DNA from 2 places in the Amycolatopsis sp. NPDC004368 genome. Region 2 is predicted to be linked to the other one. Evidence: predicted binding sites of a transcription regulator. Region 2 holds the regulator's gene; the other holds the start of a gene.
What was found. The regulator HspR, encoded in region 2, represses chaperone genes until heat shock. The targets are predictions, from matches to a motif close to ANNTTGAGTNNNNNNNACTCAANNT.
Positions count from the first base shown of each region.

Region 1: lon (endopeptidase La) is a predicted target of HspR. The motif match lies at 2,818-2,842, and genes of this name have one in related genera.

Region 1 covers NZ_JBSGDT010000035.1:34,026-41,819, forward strand. Annotated here, with positions in the region: gene ACWEOE_RS33975 (putative bifunctional diguanylate cyclase/phosphodiesterase) at 1-616, opposite strand, end outside; gene ACWEOE_RS33980 (GNAT family N-acetyltransferase) at 869-1,807, shown strand; gene ACWEOE_RS33985 (SAM-dependent methyltransferase) at 1,887-2,735, shown strand; gene lon (endopeptidase La) at 2,857-5,259, shown strand; gene ACWEOE_RS33995 (hypothetical protein) at 5,347-5,604, opposite strand; gene ACWEOE_RS34000 (hypothetical protein) at 5,706-6,488, shown strand; gene ACWEOE_RS34005 (hypothetical protein) at 6,559-7,224, opposite strand; gene ACWEOE_RS34010 (HNH endonuclease) at 7,482-7,757, opposite strand; gene ACWEOE_RS34015 (YDG/SRA domain-containing protein) at 7,642-7,794, opposite strand, start outside.
Region 2 covers NZ_JBSGDT010000001.1:250,653-258,446, reverse strand. Annotated here, with positions in the region: gene ACWEOE_RS01175 (YbhB/YbcL family Raf kinase inhibitor-like protein) at 1-5, opposite strand, end outside; gene ACWEOE_RS01170 (DUF4097 family beta strand repeat-containing protein) at 178-948, shown strand; gene ACWEOE_RS01165 (hypothetical protein) at 970-1,206, shown strand; gene dnaK (molecular chaperone DnaK) at 1,513-3,369, shown strand; gene grpE (nucleotide exchange factor GrpE) at 3,366-4,064, shown strand; gene dnaJ (molecular chaperone DnaJ) at 4,098-5,273, shown strand; gene ACWEOE_RS01145 (heat shock protein transcriptional repressor HspR) at 5,279-5,713, shown strand; gene ACWEOE_RS01140 (dienelactone hydrolase family protein) at 5,891-6,592, opposite strand; gene ACWEOE_RS01135 (globin domain-containing protein) at 6,604-7,776, opposite strand.

The DNA of each region.
Region 1 (7,794 bases), on a different contig from region 2:
GGATGGCGGTGCTCACGCGCATGCGGCGGCGCAGCACGCGCACGGCGGCCAGCGCCAGCAGCGTGCTGACCAGCGGCGCGGTGAGCGTGCCGGCGAGCGCGGCGACCCACGGCATGGCCTCGTCGCCGCCCACCGCCTGCTTCACGAGCCCGGCGACGGCGAACGCACCGGTGATCTCGAGCAGGAACGCGCCCGCGTTGTAGAGGACCCGTCCGGCGACCTTGCGGGCCAGCAGGGTGCCGATGCCCGCGACCAGGTGCGCAGCCAGCACGACCTCGAACGGCGCGACGAAGAAACCGATTACCAGGGGAATTTCTGTGAACGAGATCGTCCACGAAATGCCGCTTCGGACGTCGACGTTGATGCCCAGCTGTTCGGCGAGCAGGAACGCGAGCGCGAGGACCGGGCCGATCCACCAGAGCTTGGCCGAACCGTGGAAGGGCAACCAGGAACCGACCGCGAACGCGGTGACCAGACCCAGGCCGAGAACGGCGAAGGTGTAGATGCGGAACCGGCGTTCGTCCGTTCGGGCCTCGGTGAAGGTCCCGGAAACGGCGCCCCCCTTGCCCTGCTTCGCCCGTGGGGCGGCATCAGGCCTGCCGTTGCTGTCCGGCATCCGACCTTCCTTCCCGGCTGCCCACCGGTCGCGCTCGTCCGTGACGTCAGGTGTGGACAAGGGCCATACCGTACCCCGGAGGGCGTACCCGTGTCCCTTTCGAGACAGTAGGAGATCACCCCAGGGTTAACAATGGGCGTGTGGCGCTGACCTGCGTGGACCAAGGAGTGAAACTCCCCGTTCGTGCCTGATCTGTCGTCCTGGGGTGTGTTCAGGGGTTCTGCCGAGTCCTGCGGGGCGACAATGAAGTACATGCACAACGACGTGACAGCCACCGGGCACGCGGCACGCATCGCCACGGTGGACGCGCTGCTCCCCGCGCCACTCCCCTTCGAAGTCCACGACGACGCCACCCTCCTGTCGGTGCAGGTCGGGGACACGACGGCCGCCGGTCTGGCCACCAGCACCGAGCTCGGCCCCGACAGCTCCCAGTCGATCTGGCGGGCGCTGACCGAGCACCGGCTCGAGGTCCAGCTCGCCGGCCCGGACCCCGCCGCGGGCCTCGACGCCCTGCTCACTCGATGGGATGAACACCTGTCGACCATCGCCCGCCCGGGGGATCCCGAGTGCTCGGCCGTGGTCTCCCGGCCCAGCCGTGACACCGCCGGGGTGACCGAAATGCTGCGCCACGGCTTCGCGCCCGTCGGCGTGATCGCGGTGCGGCCCGCCCAGCGCATGGCCGCCTCCGGCCCCGCGACGACCCCCGGCGTCTGCATCCGCCACGCGACGCCCGACGACCTCGAAACGGCCGTGCGCCTGATGCTGGAACTGCAGCAATACGACTCGCAGTTCGGCCGGGTCACCGTGCGCCCGGGCATCGACGAGCTCGTGGGCAAGGAGCTGCTGCGGCTGCTGGAGCGACCGGAGCCGCAGGTGTGGATCGCCGAGCTGTACGGGAAGGCGCTCGGCCTGGCCGTGCTGCAGATGCCCGACGAGACGGCGTGGATCCAGCACCGCGTGGCCGCGTCGAGGATCGGCTACCTCTCTTCGCTGGCGGTGGCCGGGGCGGCGCGGTCGGCCGGTGTCGGCACGGCGCTGGCGGCCCACGCTCACCAGGTCTTCGACGAAGCCGGCGCGGACGTCGTGTTGTTGCACACAGCCGCGGCGAATCCGCGGTCGACACCGTTCTGGTACGCGCAGGGGTACCGGCCGTTGTGGACGGGCTGGCAGCGTCGACCGGCCCTGCGGTAGTTCTCGGTCCGCGCGGCCGTCGGGGGCTCGTCGGGCGTGCTCGCTAGGCTTGGCGTTCCGTGACGAGGGGAGTTCCGACGTGAGCGAGCAGCCGGCGGCCGCGCCGAAGGCGCCCGAGGGCGTGGACACCGAGAAGCCCTCGGCGGCGCGGATCTACGACTGGTACCTCGGCGGCACGCAGAACTGGGCCGTCGACCGCGAGTTCGGCCGGCGCGTGGAACAGCAGTGGCCGCTCGTGCGCCCGGGCGCGAAGCAGAACCGCGAGTTCATGAACCGCACGGTTCGCGCCGCGCTGGCCGCCGGGATCCGGCAGTTCGTGGACCTCGGCTCGGGCGTGCCCACCGCGGGCAACGTCCACGAGGTCATCGACGCCGAACTGGGCGACGACGACCGCGCGACCGTGTTGTACGTGGATTACGAGCCCGTGGCCGTCGCCCACGCGACGCTGATCCTCGAAGAAGAGGCCGCCACCGACTGGGCCGGCATCCTGCAGGCCGACATGCGCGACCCGAAGTCCGTGCTGCGCGCCCCCGTCACCCGCGAGTTCATCGACTTCTCGCGGCCGGTGTGCCTGCTGATGATGGCGGTCCTGCACTTCGTCGGCCCGGACGACGACCCCGAGGGCCTCGTCAAGCAGTACCGCGACGCCCTCGCACCGGGCAGCTGGCTCTCCATCTCCCAGATGAGCGAGGGCGACGGCTCCGGCGCCGCCCTGGAGGGACTGCGCTGGTTCGTGGAGCAGTACCGCAAGACCAGCAACCCCGTGTGGATGCGCGACCGCGACGACATCGTCCCGTTCTTCGGCGGGTGGCCGTTGCTGGAGCCGGGGATCGTGCACCTGCCGGACTGGCGGCCGGAGCGTGAGCTGAACGCGGTGGAGGCGGAAGCGCGGCCGTTCGCCTGGTGTGGGGTGGCCGAGAAGCCGTGACCCGGCCCACGTGCCCCTGACCAGCACGAAGGCGTGATCGCTGCCAGCGAACACTCCGTCGGAAACAAACCCGCCCCTTGGTTAGTTGAGCAAGGCAGACTCAACTAATCGAGGAGTGCACATGTCAGATCCCCGCCTCCTGCCCGTTCTCCCGCTCGATGACGACGTCGTGCTGCCGGGCATGGTTGTCCCGCTCGACCTCACCGACGCCGAGACCCGGGGCGCGGTGGAGTCCGCTCAGGCCAAGACGCCGGCGACGGCGTCGTTCCCCGGCATCCGCTCCGGCGTGGCCAGCAAGGCCGAAGTGCTGATCGTCCCCCGCATCCACGGCGAGTACGCCGAGATGGGCACGGTCGCCACCGTCGAGCGCATCGGCCGGGTTCCCGGCGGCAAGGCCGCCGTTCTGCTGCGCGGCACCGGCCGCGCCGTGGTGGGCCGCATCGCGGACGGCCCCGGCGCCGCGCGCTGGGTCCACGCCGACGAGGCCGTCGAGTTCACCGACGACCGTTCGACGCAGCTCGCGTCTGAGTACAAGGCCGTGGTCATCTCGCTGCTGCAGCAACGCGGTGGCTGGCAGATGATCGACGCCGTCCAGCAGGTGGAGGACCCGTCGGCGGTGGCCGACCTGTCCGGCAACGCGCCGTACCTGAAGGCGGAGCAGAAGATCGAGCTGCTCACCACGCTCGACGTGAGCACGCGGCTCGAGAAGGCCATGGAGTGGAGCAAGGAGTACCTCGCCGAGCTCGAGGTGACCGACACCATCCGCAAGGACGTCCAGGAGGGCATGGACAAGCAGCAGAAGGAATTCCTGCTGCGCCGCCAGCTCGAGGCGATCCGCAAGGAGCTCGGTGAGCTCGACGGCACCGCCGAGGACGACGACTACCGCGCCCGCGTCGAGGCCGCCGACCTGCCCGACAACGTGAAGAAGGCCGCGCTGGCCGAGGTCGACAAGCTGGAGCGCACCTCCGAGCAGTCGCCCGAGGGCGGCTGGATCCGCACGTGGCTCGACACGGTGCTGGAGCTGCCTTGGAACGAACGCACCGAGGACGTCTACGACATCGCCGCCGCGCGCGCCGTGCTCGACGCGGACCACGCGGGCCTCGACGACGTCAAGGAACGCATCATCGAGTACTTGGCCGTGCGCAAGCGTCGCGCGGAGTCGGGGCTCGGGCCGGTCGGCGGACGCCGGTCGGGTGCCGTGCTCGCCCTCGCGGGCCCTCCCGGGGTCGGCAAGACGTCGCTGGGCGAGTCCGTGGCGAAGGCCATGGGGCGCAAGTTCGTGCGCGTCGCCCTGGGCGGTATCCGGGACGAGGCGGAGATCCGCGGACACCGTCGGACGTACGTCGGCGCGCTGCCCGGCCGTCTCGTGCGGGCCATCAAGGAGGCCGGCTCGATGAACCCGGTCGTGCTGCTCGACGAGATCGACAAGGTCGGCGCCGACTACCGCGGCGACCCGACGGCGGCGTTGCTGGAGGTGCTGGACCCGGAGCAGAACCACACGTTCCGCGACCACTACCTCGAGGTGGAGCTCGACCTGTCCGACGTCGTGTTCCTCGCGACGGCCAATGCGCTGGAGACCATCCCCGGCCCGCTGCTCGACCGCATGGAACTCGTCACCCTCGACGGCTACACCGAGCACGAGAAGGTGACGATCGCCCGTGACCACCTGCTCCCGCGCGAGCTGGAGCGCGCCGGCCTCACGTCCGGCGACGTGGTGATCGCCGACGAGGCGTTCAGCCGGATCGCCGCCGAGTACACCCGCGAGGCGGGCGTGCGCGACGTGAACCGGACGATCGCCAAGCTGCTGCGCAAGATCGCGACGAAGGTGGCGCTGGACCAGGTTTCCCTGCCGGTGGCTGTTGGTGCTTCGGACCTGGAGACCTACCTGGGCCGCCCGCGCCACGTGCCGGAGTCGTCGCTGCCGACCTCGACCCAGCGCACGTCGATCCCCGGCGTGGCAACGGGCCTGGCCGTGACGGGCGCCGGCGGTGACGTGCTCTACATCGAGGCGTCGCTGAACGACCCCGAGAGCGGCTCGACGGGCCTGCAGCTCACCGGCCAGCTCGGCGACGTGATGAAGGAGTCGGTGCAGATCGCGCTCTCGTACCTGCGCTCGCACGGCGCGGAGCTCGAACTGCCCGTCAGCGACCTGAAGGACCGCGGCATCCACGTGCACGTCCCCGCGGGCGCGGTGCCGAAGGACGGCCCCTCGGCCGGCGTCACCATGACGACGGCGCTCGCCTCGCTGCTCTCGGGCCGCGTGGTCCGGGCGGACGTGGCGATGACCGGCGAGGTTTCGCTGACCGGTCGCGTGCTGCCGATCGGTGGGGTCAAGCAGAAGCTGCTTGCCGCGCACCGGGCGGGGATGAAGACCGTGATCATCCCGCAGCGCAACGAGCCGGATCTGGACGACGTGCCGGCGGAGGTGTTGTCGCAGCTGGACGTTCACGCTGTGGCGAACGTCCGTGAGGTGCTGGAGTTGGCGTTGACGCCGGCTTCGTCGGAAGTGCCCGCCGCCGCTTGATCATGGATGTCTGGCCCCCGTTTCCCTTGTGGAGACGGGGGCCTTTCACGTGTTTCGGTCCACTGTGGTCTGTCTGCTGTGGATCGATCAGAAGTCGAGCTTGCGCCACTCGAAGCCGGTGCGCCAGGTGGTGTCGCCGGTGGCGAAGCCGGTGAATGCCTCCGCGACGTCGTCGAGGGAGGGGACGTCGGTGCGGGTGGTGGCGGCGTCGGCTGCGCTCATGGTCGCGGGCGCGAACCACACGGCGAGACTGAAACTCATATCGGCCCCCTGGTCTCGGGGCGGCGCCTCCACGCGGCCGAGCATCGTTTGGTTTGGTCGTAATTGGATGTCGATGTCGATCACGACCTGACGGCGGCGCTCGAGGGCCTCCGGCAGGCGGGCGAGCCGCGTGAGTGCGGTGGTGCGGTCGTCGAGGGCGCCGGGCGTGCGCGAGAATCCCGGGCGTGGAGTCCGCGCAACTGCATTCGACGGCACGTCGGTACCTGATGGATCGGTACGCCGAGCTCGTCGACCGGTACGCCGGAATTCCCGACCAGGGCCGGGCGAGTGGCGGTTACTCCCTCGAAGCGAAGTGGGTTTTCCCGCAGTACAACGTGGTGGCCGCGATGCTGGTCGAGGTCGAGCGGCTTGATCCCGACGATCTCCCGCCCGCCCCCGCGCTTTCTGACGCCTTGGTGCGCGCGGCCGAGAAGGCACAATCGCCGTTCACCGATCCGCGGGGCAGCGACTTGGAGGCTGCGGAGCGCCGGCGGTTCGCTCGTACGGTCTCCAGCTGGATGTACGGCGCGCCCCTCACCGCCGAGCCGCTGGGGTACCGGCGGGTGCTGAGCCCGGACGAGTCCACCGATTGGCGCCGACGGCTGGCGTCGCGGTGGGGCCTCCCGAGCGACCTCGCTTGGCACCCCATGGTGGCCGGCCCCGTTCCGGCGGACGTGTTGGTCCTGCGCGCAGAAGTCATGTGGGACGGCCCGGGAGCCGACCTGGTCCGGCTCGCGCTCCGTCGGCTGGGCCGGCCGCGGGTGGTCGAGCTGCGCGAGCGCGGGCCCGAGTACCTGCTGGAACCCGACCTGCTCGAACTCACCTACACCGGCGCCGAGGGGACGTGGATCGACGAGACACTCGACTGGCTCGCTTACGCGTCCCATGAGGGCACGGTCGCCCTGGGTGGCACGGTGGCGGCGGAGCTTGCTCCGCATGTTGAGGAATGGCGTTGGGCCGGCTGGTAGCGGTGGCGTTAACAAATCTGCGGGGCTTGCGCCACGCACCAGGCGAAAAGGTTCGCGTTGCGGTGATTTGTCAGTACGACCATTCCCACCCGCCGGCTTGAAAGTAACCGGAGCTCTCGGTCACCAGGAGCTTGCCGCTCTTGTCCGGCGTTGCGAACGCGAGCTGCCCCGTGTACGTGTGGCCAGGCACATACAGCGACGGCAGCTCCTTGAGCGCCGTCACGCACCCGTCCGTGTCGATCCGTCTTACGTCCCCGGTGCGGCCAGTGGTCGAGAGCGAGAACGGGTTGATCCCGCCGGGCAGGGTTCTGAACGGGCTCAATCGCTGTCCCGCGACCTTGTCGGTGTGGGTCTTCACGGTGATGTCCAGGACGATCGTGTGCCTGCCGCCCACCTCACGCCGGCCGTCGGGGTCGCACTTCGGGTCCACGCTGATTTTCGTGATCCAGAAGTCGGCCGCTTCGCTGCCGTCCCTGGTGTTGATTCTGGCCGGCTGACCGAGCTTCGTCTCCAGGTGGGTGGGTGCCCCGGTCGCCGGTGCGGCGGCCGGCGGTGTGATGGGCGCGATCTCCGGGTGCACGCGGCCGGGGCCCGCGTTGGCGGGCGGCACGTTGGTGCCGCATGCGGTCAGGCCGAGCGCGGCAACGGCGGTGGCGGTGAGCAGGAGGAAGCGCTTGGACATGTGGTGACCCCCTGGGCAACTGTGCTGGAGAAAGCCCCGGTCGCCATCGGACAAGACGAGATCACCCCCGTGACCTGTTGACGCTGGTCACGGGGGTGATTTGGCTGGTGTGGCAGGTGAGGGATTCGAACCCCCGAAGGCTGAGCCGTCTGATTTACAGACGAGAGGCTCCGTAACCTGTGACCTGCGAACGAGCGGCCTACCTGGTCCCTCGGGGGGCAAATAGGGGGTACTGCGGTCTGGTCATTCTTCGAGGGCCCATCGCGCCCGAGCCGCTCGGTGGTGGTCATCTAGCGCAGTTCGGTCCGGCATCAGACATCCGGAACCGCAAGCGCAGCGCCAGCGAGCGCGCCGTACGTGGCGTTCGTCCGCAAGCTTGGCGCCACGACGACCGTGTTGTACGCCGTGTCGACCGCGAGGAGGCCAGCGTCGAACAGACCGTGGATGTCTATCCGGAGGAGAAGCCCCTCCCTACGCTTGTGGGTCCCATGCTCGGCGAACGCCCTCAGGTGGGCGGCTTGCAAGATCTGCTTGGGGCGCGGGGACAGTGACAGCGCAGTTAAGGCCGTACTTCTCCAGCAGGCCAGCCCGGAACTCCCGCTGACCGCGGCGGACCTTGACCAA
Region 2 (7,794 bases):
GGCATCAATCCTCCTTCGTGCTTGCTGATCTTGGCGAGCCGGGCGGTTCCAGGCTATGACCCTGACTCCGGCCCCCGCACCTCAGGGATGTTTCGGGGGGTTTACCGGATGCCGCGCCGCCCGTGCTCCTCCTACGGTTTGCCCAGACGGATGAGTGGTACTGAGGGGATGACGACCATGGCACGCCCGCTTCTGGCACTGGGTGGCGTAGTTCTGATCGGCGTGGGCGTGGCGATCGCGTTCGGCTGGGGGCTGGGCAGCACGGTGGAGCGCACCGCGACGGTCTCGCAGCAGATCCGCGGCGTGCGGCTCGACGCCGATTCCGGCGACATCCGGATCCGCACCGGATCCGGCCCGATCTCCGTGCACCAGGAGCTGCACTACAACTTCCGCGGCGAACCGGGCGACGCCTTCCGCGTGGAAGGCGACCAGCTCGTGCTCGCCGACTGCGGCCGCAACTGCACCGCCGACTTCGACGTGGTCGTGCCGGCCGGGCTGCCCGTCACCGGCCAGTCGGATTCGGGCGGCCTCGACGTCACGGGCGTCGCGAGCATCGACGTCACCGCCGACTCGGGCCACGCGCACGTGGCGAACGTCGCCGGCCTGGTGAACCTGCGCCTCGACAGCGGCTCGATCGACCTGACCGACGTCGGGCCGGTGCAGCTGCACAGCGACTCCGGCCACGTGAAGGCCGACGGCGTGCGCGGCCCGGTCGACGTCTCCGCCGACAGCGGCAGCGTCGAGGTCGTCCTCGCCACACCCAACGACGTGAAGGTGCACGCCGACTCCGGCAGTGTCGACGTGCGGGTGCCGGACGGTTCGTACCGGGTCATCGGGGACACCGACAGCGGTCACCGGACGGTGTCGATCCCCCAGTCGAACGGTGCCGCTCAGAAGACGCTCGACCTCAACACCTCAAGCGGCAGCGTCACCGTGAAGGCTGCCTGACACTTTCGGGGGGACATTCGGATGCGCAAGATCGAGAACCGGGTGCTGGCGGCCGTGCTGGCCGGGGCGGTGGGGGCCTTCGTGGTCACGGCGAGCCTGGGCGTGGCCGCCCGGCCCGAGGCGCCGCCGCCGGTGCCCGTCGCGGTGGTGCAGGTGACCGTGCCGGCCGGTGACGTGCGGCTCGCGGAGCCGGTGCTGGTGCGGGACGAGGGGTCCCACCGGGCGCTTCGGCCGGTCGCCTCGGCTCGTTCCATGTGAGGCCCACCGCTGCCACCTCCGCTGCCGGCCGGGCGCTTCGACGACGGCCGGCAGCGGTGTGCGTGCGCTGAAGTGCCTGGTGAGCGGCCTCACACCACCTTCCGGCACGATCTGCCGGTGCACCCGGGAACAAGACCCACTACCCCTTCGTTAGCCTGATACGAAGGTTGAGTGCGGCTGACTCAAGTCTGGCTTGACGAAGCTGCCGGAAGCCCGATAGAACTTGCCAGGGGTCCGCTCAAGGCGGGCCCGAAACGTGCAGGTCACGAACATAGCAGTAGAGCTGCCAACACAGGAGGAAGCACCATGGCGCGAGCGGTCGGCATCGACCTCGGCACGACCAACTCGGTCGTAGCCGTCCTTGAGGGCGGCGAGCCGACGGTCATCGCCAACTCTGAAGGCTCCCGGACCACCCCGTCCATCGTCGCGTTCGCCAAGAACGGTGAAGTGCTCACCGGTCAGTCGGCGAAGAACCAGGCCGTGACCAACGTCGACCGCACGATCCGGTCCGTGAAGCGGCACATCGGTACCGACTGGAACAACGAGATCGACGGCAAGAAGTACACGCCGCAGGAGATCAGCGCGCGCGTGCTGATGAAGCTGAAGCGCGACGCCGAGGCGTACCTGGGCGAGGAGATCACCGACGCCGTGATCACCGTGCCGGCGTACTTCGAGGACGCGCAGCGGCAGGCCACCAAGGAGGCCGGGCAGATCGCCGGCCTGAACGTGCTCCGCATCGTCAACGAGCCGACCGCCGCCGCGCTGGCGTACGGCCTGGACAAGGGCGAGAAGGAGCAGACCATCCTGGTCTTCGACCTCGGTGGCGGTACGTTCGACGTGTCGCTGCTGGAGATCGGCGAGGGTGTCGTCGAGGTGCGTGCGACGTCCGGTGACAACCACCTCGGTGGTGACGACTGGGACGAGCGCATCGTCAAGTGGCTGGTCGACAAGTTCAAGGCCTCCAACGGCATCGACCTGACCAAGGACAAGATGGCCCTGCAGCGCATCCGCGAGGCGGCCGAGAAGGCGAAGATCGAGCTGTCGAGCTCCAACTCCGCCGGCATCAACCTGCCCTACATCACGGTCGACGCCGACAAGAACCCGCTGTTCCTGGACGAGACGCTCTCGCGCGCCGAGTTCCAGAAGATCACCGCGGACCTGCTCGAGCGCACCCGCAACCCGTTCAACAACGTGATCCGCGACGCCGGCATCGCCGTCGGCGACATCGACCACGTCGTGCTCGTGGGTGGTTCCACCCGCATGCCGGCGGTGTCGGACCTGGTCAAGGAGCTGACCGGCGGGCGCGAGCCGAACAAGGGCGTGAACCCGGACGAGGTCGTGGCCGTGGGTGCCGCGCTGCAGGCCGGTGTGCTGAAGGGTGAGGTCAAGGACGTCCTGCTGCTGGACGTGACCCCGCTTTCGCTGGGCATTGAGACCAAGGGTGGCGTGTTCACCAAGCTCATCGAGCGCAACACCACGATCCCGACCAAGCGCAGCGAGATCTTCTCCACGGCGGACGACAACCAGCCGTCGGTGCAGATCCAGGTGTTCCAGGGTGAGCGCGAGATCGCGGCGCACAACAAGAAGCTCGGCATGTTCGAGCTGACCGGTCTTCCCCCGGCCCCGCGTGGTGTGCCGCAGATCGAGGTCACGTTCGACATCGACGCCAACGGCATCGTGCACGTGACCGCGAAGGACCTGGGCACGAACAAGGAGCAGTCGATGACGATCACCGGTGGCTCCGCGCTGCCGAAGGACGACATCGACCGCATGGTCAAGGACGCCGAGGCCCACGCCGAGGAAGACAAGAAGCGCCGTGAGGAAGCGGAAACCCGCAACCAGGCGGAGACTCTCGTCTACCAGACCGAGAAGTTCGTCAAGGACAACGAGGACAAGCTGCCCGAGGACGTCAAGGGCAAGGTGAAGACCGCGATCGACGAGGCCAACGAGGCGCTCAAGGGCACCGACTCGGCCAAGATCCGGGAGTCCATCGAGAAGCTGAACACGGCTTCGCAGGAGCTGGGCACCGCGCTGTACGCCAACCAGGGTGCGGCCGGCGACGGTGGCGCTCCGGGTGCCGACGCCGGGTCCGCGGGTGCGGGCCAGGACAAGGCCGATGACGTGGTCGACGCCGAGATCGTGGAAGAGGACGAGAAGAAGTGACCCCGCGACACTCCGAAGCCGAGGGCCGAGGCCCAGAGGAACCGGTGGTCGTGCGGGACCGGCGGCGGGTCGACCCGCAGACCGGTGAAGCTCGCCCGCCGTTGCCGGAGGACGAAGCTCTTGTGGACGAGGCGCCCGCGCAGCACGCGGGCCCCTCGCTCGGCGACTCGATCGACGACGCGGTTTCCGTCGGGTCGGACGTCGAGAAGCAGCTGGCCGAGCGCACGGCCGACCTGCAGCGTTTGCAGGCGGAGTACGCCAACTACCGCAAGCGCGTGGACCGCGACCGCGAGGCCGTGGTGCTGAGCGCGAAGGCGTCGGTGGTCGGTGACCTGCTGCCCCTGCTCGACGACCTCGAGCGGGCCGAGCAGCACGGTGACCTCACCGGTGCGTTCAAGGCGGTCGGCGACAAGCTGGTGAGCGGCTTGCAGCGAGCCGGTCTCGAGTCGTTCGGCGTGGAGGGCGAAGCCTTCGACCCGAGCGTGCACGAGGCCGTGCAGCACAACACCTCGCCGGACGTGACGGGTCCGACGGTCACCGTGGTGATGCGCCGCGGTTACCGCTTCGGCGACCGGGTCCTGCGGGCGGCGCTGGTCGGGGTCACCGACCACGAGCCGGCCGCGGCACCGGTCGACCCGCCCGTCGGTGGCGAGCTGCCGCTGGACGGGTCGATCGATGAGCCGAACCAGCAGTAACAACCGTTTCACAGCGAAAGGAGGAGGCACCCGATGAGTGCTCGGGAGTGGATGGGCAAGGACTTCTACAAAGAGCTGGGTGTCTCCTCCGACGCCACCGCGGACGAGATCAAGAAGGCGTACCGCAAGCTCGCCAAGGAGAACCACCCGGACGCCAACGCGGGCAACACCGCGGCGGAGAACAAGTTCAAGGCCGTGTCCGAGGCGTACGGCGTGCTGTCCGACCCGGCGAAGCGCAAGGAGTACGACGAGGCCCAGCGCCTCTTCGGCTCCGGCGGTTTCGGCGGGTTCCCGGGCGGCGCCGGCGGCACGGGCGGCTTCGACATGGGCGACATCTTCGGCCAGGCCGGCGCCGCTCAGCAGGGCGGTTTCGGTGGGCTCGGCGACATCCTGGGCGGCATCTTCGGCCGCCAGGGCCGGGCCGGCGGGGCGGCTTCGGCCAACCGCCCGCAGCGCGGCGCCGACGTCGAGACCGACGTGCGGATCGACTTCACCGAGGCGGTCAAGGGCGCGACCCTGCCGCTGCGGCTGTCGAGCCCCGCGACGTGTTCGACGTGTGGCGGCAACGGCGCGAAGCCGGGCACGTCGCCACGTCAGTGCCCGACCTGTGGTGGCTCGGGTCTCGTCAGCCGCAGCCAGGGCGCCTTTGCGTTCTCCGAGCCGTGCCGCGACTGCCGCGGCCGCGGCCAGATCATCGACGACCCGTGCCCGGAGTGCGGCGGCGAGGGCATCAGCACCCGCACCCGCACGCTGACCGTGCGCATCCCGCCGGGCGTCGACGACGACCAGCGGATCCGGCTCGCAGGACAAGGCGAACCGGGCCGGGGCGGCGCGCAGGCCGGAGACTTGTACGTGCGCGTGCATGTCGCGCCGCACAAGCTGTTCGGCCGCAAGGAGCTCGACCTCACCCTGTCGGTGCCGGTCGACTTCACCGAGCTCGCCCTGGGCACGACGATCACCGTGCCGACGCTCGAGGGCAAGGTCTCGCTGAAGGTCCCGGCGGGCACCGCGAGCGGCCGCGTGCTTCGCGTTCGTGGCAAGGGAATCCAGAAGCGCGATGGCTCACAGGGTGACCTCCTCGTGACCCTGCAGGCCGCCGTGCCGACCACACTGGACGACAAGGCCCGCGAGGCCCTGGAGGCCTACGCCGAAGCGACCAAGGGCCACGACCCGCGGCCCGAGGTGACCGAGATGCTCGAAGGCAGGTGACGGTGATGTTCGGCGGAATCCCGGGGCTCCCGCACGGCGCGGACGAGGACACCCCCGTGTTCGTGATCTCCGTGGCAGCCCAGCTCTCGGGTCTCCACGCGCAAACCCTGCGCTCCTACGACCGCCAGGGCCTGGTCTCCCCGGGCCGCACCTCCGGCGGCGGCCGGCGGTACTCCATGCGTGACATCGCCCTGCTGCGCGAGGTCCAGCGCCTCTCGCAGGAAGACGGGGTCAACCTGGCGGGCGTGAAGCGCATCATCGAACTGGAGAACCAGGTCGACGCGCTGCGGGCGCGGGTGCACGAGCTCACGGAGGAGCTGGCGTCCGCCTACGCCGCCGCCGAACAAGCCGCCGCGGCGGTGCACGCTTCGTACCGGAAGGACCTGGTGCCGATGCGGCAGCAGACGTCTTTGGTCGTGTGGAAGCCGAAGCGCCGCTGAGGTTTTCGGATTTTGGTTTGGGACAGCCCCTTTGCCGCCGGGTTTCGGTGGTGGAGGGGCTGTTTCGCGTTCGGGGTGCGGACGGCCACTTGGCGCACGGCGGGTCCCTTCACGCCGCCACGCACGCTCGACTGGACCTCTGGCACAGCCGCACGCCCCGTCACCGCGCAAGCCCACTCAGGAAGGCGTCTTCAAGTATTCGCCGAAGAACGTCATCACCCGTTGCCAAGCGTCCCGATCCGAAGGCTCGTGGTACCCGAACCCCACCACCTTCGCCAAAGCCGCCACCGGCGCCGGGCCCATCTTGTTGGCGAAGCTGTGGCCCGCGTCCGGGTACTCCTTGACGTCGTGGGGCACCGAGCGTTCCTCCAGTGCCGCCGACAGCTTGGCCGCGGCGCCGCGCAGCGAAGGGTCGCGGCGGCCGAAGCTCGCCACCACCGGGCAGGCATCGTCCAAAACGGACAAATCGCGGGGCAGCTGTCCGTAGTAGGGGGCGGAAACGTCGAAGGATCGGGAAGCCGCGACGAGCGCGAAGCCGCCGCCCAGGCAGTAGCCCGCGATGCCGATCTTGCCGGTGCAGTCGTCGCGGGAAGCCAAGAATACCCGCGAAGCATCGATGTCGTCGAAGGCGCGGCCCTTGCGGGCGAACATGTCCTTGAAGACCTGCCGGACGCAGCGGAACAGCCCGCCGCGTGAGTACAGGTTCGGGCTGAGCGCCAGGTAGCCCTCGGCGGCGAAGTGGTCGGTGATCGCCCTGGCGTCCTTCGACAAGCCGATGGCGTCGTGGATGATCACGACCGCGGGGAACGGGCCAGGACCGGACGGTGTCGCCAGGTAGCCGTCGATGTCGCCGGCCGGGGTGGGGATCGTGATCTCCATGCCCCCGGACACTAGTCCAAGGTGAACGGGTCGTACCGGATTCGTTCGAGGTCCACGCCGGCGGCCAGCAATTTCGCGATCGTCCCGCGGATCATGTCCGGGGAGCCCGCCACCAGCACCTCGTGGTCCTTCCAGGCGCCACGCTGCGTCACGGCGGTGGCCAGCGTCCCCCGGTCGCCGCCGGGGACGGCGCCCTCTTCGGTGACGGGGGTGACGGTGAGCCAGGGCGAGGTGACGGCGAGTCGGCGCAGCTCATCGAGGGCGTACAGGTCGCCGGGCTTGCGGCCGCCGAAGAAGACGTGCACCGGGGGGTTGCGCTTCCAGTGCGACAGGTCGTCGAGGACCGCCAGCAGGGGCGAGATCCCGGTGCCGCCGGCGATCATCAGCAGTGGCCGCTGGTCCGCGGTCGGCAGAACGGACAGCGCACCCAGTGAAGGCCCCAAGCGCCAGACGTCGCCGGCGTGGGTGTGGTTCACGATGGCCCGCGAGACCCACCCGCCGGCGACCGCGCGCACGTGGAAGGTGAGCAAGCCGTCGTCGCGGGGTGCCGTGGCCATCGACAGGTAGCGCCACAGCCGGGGGCGCTGTGGCACCTCGACGCTCACGTACGCGCCCGACCGGTACGGCAGCAGCTGCTCCGTGCGCACCCGCACCAGCGCGACGTCGGCCGAGAGCTTCCGGTGCTCCAGCACCGTGCCGGTCCACGACGCCGGCCCCGACTCCTCGGCGGCGGCTTTGCGCATGGTCTCGGAGATCAAGCCATAGGCCGACGTCCACGCCGTTTCCACCTCGGGCGTCCACGCTTTGCCGAGAAATCGTTTCATCGCACTGATCAACGCGGTTCCGACGGCGTCGTAGTGGCGCGTCACCACGTCGAACTTCCGGTGGTCACGGCCGAGCTGACCGAGGAACGTGGTGAGTTCGTCGGGTCTGTCCACCATCTGCACCACGTACACGAGCGCCCGCAACAATCTGCTGCGCTGCGTGGCCATCGTCACCGGAAACAGCTCCCGCGCGTCCGGCGCGATCACGAACAGCGCGCCGTAAAAGTACTGCGCCAGCTCTTCGGATCTGGGCTCCACCAGCGCGAAACTCTCGCGGATCACGCGCGCGGTCTCGGACCCTGGTACCGGTTTGCGGACCAGCGCGGGAGCAAGGTCGATCTTCACGGATTCAGCATTCATCGGGAACGGTTTTCTCCA